DNA from 2 places in the Arsenicicoccus sp. UBA6765 genome. Region 2 is predicted to be linked to the other one. Evidence: riboswitches for the same ligand, from Rfam matches in the RefSeq annotation. Region 2 holds a riboswitch; the other holds the start of a gene.
The links. Region 2 has a riboswitch for FMN ahead of B4K29_RS17585 (ABC transporter permease). Riboswitches for the same ligand answer to the same signal wherever they lie in the genome.
Positions count from the first base shown of each region.

Region 1: linked by a shared signal. The riboswitch ahead of ribD (bifunctional diaminohydroxyphosphoribosylaminopyrimidine deaminase/5-amino-6-(5-phosphoribosylamino)uracil reductase RibD) and the one ahead of B4K29_RS17585 (ABC transporter permease) in region 2 are both predicted to bind FMN.

Region 1 is NZ_DKGR01000013.1:280-2,656, forward strand. It holds partial or broken gene B4K29_RS02380 (DUF222 domain-containing protein) at 1-653, opposite strand, end outside; FMN riboswitch at 902-1,035, shown strand; gene ribD (bifunctional diaminohydroxyphosphoribosylaminopyrimidine deaminase/5-amino-6-(5-phosphoribosylamino)uracil reductase RibD) at 1,162-2,337, shown strand; gene ribB (3,4-dihydroxy-2-butanone-4-phosphate synthase) at 2,337-2,377, shown strand, end outside.
Region 2 is NZ_DKGR01000063.1:132,894-135,270, forward strand. It holds gene B4K29_RS17580 (ABC transporter substrate-binding protein) at 1-270, opposite strand, end outside; gene B4K29_RS17585 (ABC transporter permease) at 335-1,114, opposite strand; FMN riboswitch at 1,242-1,373, opposite strand; gene B4K29_RS17590 (Ppx/GppA phosphatase family protein) at 1,411-2,377, opposite strand, start outside.

The DNA of each region.
Region 1 (2,377 bases), on a different contig from region 2:
CGCCGGGTGCGCTCCTCCTCGGCGGTGCGCACCCGTGCCGTCTCGTGGACCACCCGCTCGCGCAGCCGGCGCAGGAAGCGCGCGTGGCTCAACGTCGCCTCGGGCGAGAGGTCGTCGGGGGCGTGTCCGTGCTTGGGCGCGAGGACCCGGTCGAGGACACGCTCCGCCGCCTCGTCGGGCAGGGCGGCCGTGTCGTCGCGGACCGCGGTGGCGCGTTCGAGGGTGGTGCGGCCATGGGTCAGCGCACTCAGCAGCGCCCCCAGGAACTCGCGTGGCGAGGCGGCCAGGCGCGAGCGCCGCTGCACCTCGTGCAAGGCCAGGCCTGTGGCGGTGACGATCTCGGCGTTGGCCACCCGATGGCCCTCCGCGACGGCCTTGGCGGCGCGGCTCGGGCACGGGTCGGGACCCGCGAGCGCGCCCAGCTCGGTGGCGATGCTGTCCTGCAGCTCCGCGTGGGCGGAGATGGCCAGGGCGTGCAGGTGTCCGGTCAGGCGTTGGACAGCCACCACGCGAGCCAGGGCCAGCTGTTCCAGCACCTCTGAGTCAGGGCGCGGCTCGGCTCCAGGGGGTGTGTCGGTGGTGGCGACCAGGATCGTCTCCAACGCCTCGACGATCACGTCGGGCAGACCGAGAGAGCGGGTGTCGATGATCATGTTAACCGCCCCTTCCCCAACCTCAACGCCCCACCGTGGGACCTGGTCCTAGGATACCGCCTGAGGCCGGTCGAGGGAAGGGTCTGGATAGGTGTTTCCGCAGGTCAGAGCCGGTGCAGCCCGGTCGATGTCGCGTGCCGTGCAGGCCCCGGGCGAGGGCGGCGAATCCGAGGCGCACCGTGACCCGCCCCTCCGAGGCTGCGACGGACGTCGAGGTGGGCCCACAGGCCGTTGTGGCATAGTCGGCGGCACGTGCTCCGGGGTCGGTGCAATTCCGAGCCGGCGGTGACAGTCCGCGACCCGACCACCTCTCGAGGTGGGCGGTTGACCTGGTGGAACTCCAGGACCGACGGTGAAAGTCCGGATGGGAGTCAGCACGAGAGGTGCCCGAGAGGGTGCCTCGACGCAGGGCACCCTGCGGCAGGCCGTATGTCGGCCCGGCCGGCCAGGGTGTCCGTCGCCGTCATTCCCCGGAGCTCGCGCACCAGCAGCGAGCGAGAGGGACGAGATGACCGGCCAGACCGCCGCCGACGACGACCGGGGCGAGCACGACCTACACGGCCACCACCACAAGCACGCCGAGCACGACAGACACGACCAGCACGACGAGCAGCACAGCCACGGAGACCGTGAGCAGCGCGAGCGCGACCTCGTGCTCCTGCACCGCGCCGTAGCCCTGGCCGCCAACGGCCCGGCGGCTGACGCCAACCCGCGCGTCGGCTGCGTCCTGCTGGGCAGCGACGGCGAGGTCGTCGGCGAGGGCTGGCACCGCGGCGCCGGCACGCCGCACGCCGAGCTGGCCGCGCTCGCCCAGGCCAGGGCCGGAGGCCACGACGTCCGCGGCGGCACCGCCTACGTCTCGCTGGAGCCCTGCAACCACACCGGACGCACGGGCCCGTGCGCCGAGGCCCTGGTCGAGGCGGGGGTCCGACGAGTCGCCTATGCCCTGCCCGACCCCAACCCCGTGGCCGTCGGGGGCGCCGACACCCTCCGCGCGGCCGGTGTCCGGTGCGACCTGGTGCCGGTCGAGGGGGCCGCCACGCTGGTCGAGGCCTTCGTGCACGCCGTGACCCACGGCCGGCCCTTCGTCACCTGGAAGCTCGCCGCCACGATCGACGGCCGCTCGGCGGCGAGCGACGGCAGCAGCCAGTGGATCACCGGCCCTGCGGCCCGCGCCGACGTGCACCGGCTGCGAGCCACCGCCGGAGCGGTCGTGGTCGGCACCGGCACCGTGCTCGCCGACGATCCCCGCCTGACGGTGCGCGACGCCGACGGGTCCCACCACGAGCGGCAGCCGGTGCGCGTGGTGGTGGGCCGTCGCGACATACCGCCCACGGCCCGGGTGCTCGACGACGGCGCCCCGAGCCTGCTCGTCCGCGAGCGCGACCCGCACCTGGTCCTCGCCACCCTGCACGAGCTGGACGTCCGTCACGTGTGGCTCGAGGGCGGCCCCACGACGGCCGCCGCCTGGCTGCGGGCCGGGGTGGTCGACCGGGTCGTGGCGTATGTCGCACCCGCGCTGCTCGGCGCCGGCGCGGCCGCGGTGGGGGATCTCGGGGTCGCCACCATCGCCGACGCGCACCGCCTCACGACCACCGACGTGGCCGTCCTCGACGGCGACGTCCGGATCACCCTCCGGCCCCAACCGGTGCACCATCGCGTCGATCACCCAGGAGGACAGTGATGTTCCTCGAGCCACCCATCCAGGACGCCCTGCGGGCGCT
Region 2 (2,377 bases):
GCCGTGGTGCCGCACCGCGACGTCGGCCCCCCGCTTGCGGAAGTAGCCCTGCTCGATCCCCACGTAGAACGGCGCGAACTGGATGTTGGGGATGTAGGTCAGGCCCACCGTGGCCTTGCCACCCCCGGCGCTGCTGCCGGCGGGGGTGGCAGCGGTGGACGACCGGACCACCTGATCGCTGCCGCTGCCGCTGCCGCCGCCGCACGCGGCCAGCGCCAGCACCGAGGTGAGTCCGGCGGCGGTGAGCAGGGATCGGCGGGTGATGGTCACGGGGAGTGGTCCTCTCGAGGGGTGCTGCGGGGGGTGGCTGATGGGGGGTGGGGACGGTTCGAGGTCAGCCGCGCGGGGTCTCGCGGACGTCGGCGACGATCGAGGAGCGTCGCTCGACGACCAGGAGCAGGGTGTATGCCGAGGCCGCGATGGCGCACAGCATGACGATGACGGCGACCATGCCGGCGGTGTCGACGGCGTCGCGCTGCAGGGTGAGCAGGGTGCCGAGTCCCTCGCCGCCCATGACCATCTCGCCCACGACCGCCCCGGTCACCGACAGGGTGAAGCCGTTGCGCAGCCCGGCGAGGACGTTGGGGAGCGCCAGGGGTGCCTCGACGTGGCGCAGCAGGTCCCAGCTGCCGGCGCCGTCGATCCGGGCGGCGTCGACCACCTCGTGCGGCACGTGGGTGAGGCCGACGACCGAGGAGATGAGGATGGGAAAGAACACCATGAGCGAGCACAGCGCCACGATCGCGGTCAGGCCGTAGCCGACCCAGAGCACCAGCAGCGGCGCGAGCGCGATGGCGGGGATCGCCTGGGTGGCGCCGAGGAAGGGGGTGACGGCGGCACCGACCCAGCGCGAGCGGTGGATCAGCACGGCCAGCGGCAGCGCGACCGCCGCGCCGAGCGCGCAGCCCCCGAGGGCCTCGGCGAGGGTGAGCGCGACATAGGGCCACACCACGGGTCCACTGAGCATGCCCACCAGCCGCGTCGCCACGTCGACCGGGCCGGGCAGGAGGAAGGCGGGCAGACCGCCGTAGGCCGCGACCAGCTCCCAGACGGCCAGCAGGACCGCGCCGAGCGCCAGCGGCGCCAGCCAGGTGTGCCGCGCGTGTCGGGTCATCCTCACCTCCGGTCGACTCCCGTGCCGTTGCTGCGTGGCTGCGCCGGGGTCACCGTCGGTCGACGGACGTGCGCCAGGTGCGGCTCCGACCCGGTCGCGACGACCGGAGCGGGCGCCGACGAGGCGCCGCGTGCTGCCTCCCATCCGGACTTTCACCGTCGGTCCTGGAGTTCCACCAGGTCAACCGCCCACCTCGAGAGGTGGTCGGGTCGCGGACTGTCACCGCCGGCTCGGAATTGCACCGACCCCGGAGCACGTGCTCCCCCCAGTGTAGGCCCGTGGCCGGCCTCCCTCGGTCAGTCGACCGAACCCGCCAGGCGCAGGCAGACGCCGTCGAGGATGTCGTGCTCGGAGGAGACGACGAGGTCGTCGGCGCCCGCCCCCACGACGCGCTCGACGATCCGGCCCCAGATCAGGGCCCCGGGCCCGATGACGTCGACGCGGCCCGGGTGCATGAACGGCAGCGCCGCTCGGCTCGGTCGGTCCAGGTGCACCAGGTCCGCGCAGGCGGCGCGGACCACGTCGGCAGGGAGCCGGGACAGGTGGATGACCTCGGGGTCGTATGCCGCGAGCCCCATCGCGTGCGCGGTCACCGTCGTCACGGTGCCGGCGACGCCGACCAGCGTGCGCACGCCGGCGAGCTCGACCGTGCTGCAGGCCAGGTCGAGCTGCCGGTCGACCTCCGCCAGGGCGGCGGCGAGCTCGTCGGCCGTCGGCGGGTCGTGGTGCAGGTAGCGCTCGGCGTGCCGCACGCATCCCATGTCGACCGACCGCGCCGCCTCGACGGCACCCTCAGCCGTCCCGCGCACCAGCTCGGTGGACCCGCCGCCGAGGTCGACGACGAGGTAGGGGCCGGGGATACCGGCTGCCGCCAGGTCACCCGTCGCGCCGAGGAAGGACAGCTCGGCCTCCTCGTCGCCGGTGATCACCTCGGGGACGACGCCGTCGTGCCCGTGCTCGGCGAAGGCGGCTCTCACCCCGGCCGCGAAGTCTTCCGCGTTGCCGGCGTCGCGGGCGGCCGAGGTCGCCACGAAGCGCACGGCCGAGACGCTGAGGTCGGCGCACTGCTCGGCATACTCGCGCGACCGTCCGAGAGCCCGCTCCATGGCGGCCTCGGAGATGCGCCCGGTCCGGTCGACCCCCTCGCCGAGACGGACGACCTCCATGCGGCGGACCACGTCGTGCAGCGCGCCGACGGCAGGCGCCGCAGGCCCATCAGGCCCGGCGACCTCGACGTCCGCGACCAGCAGGCGGATGGAGTTG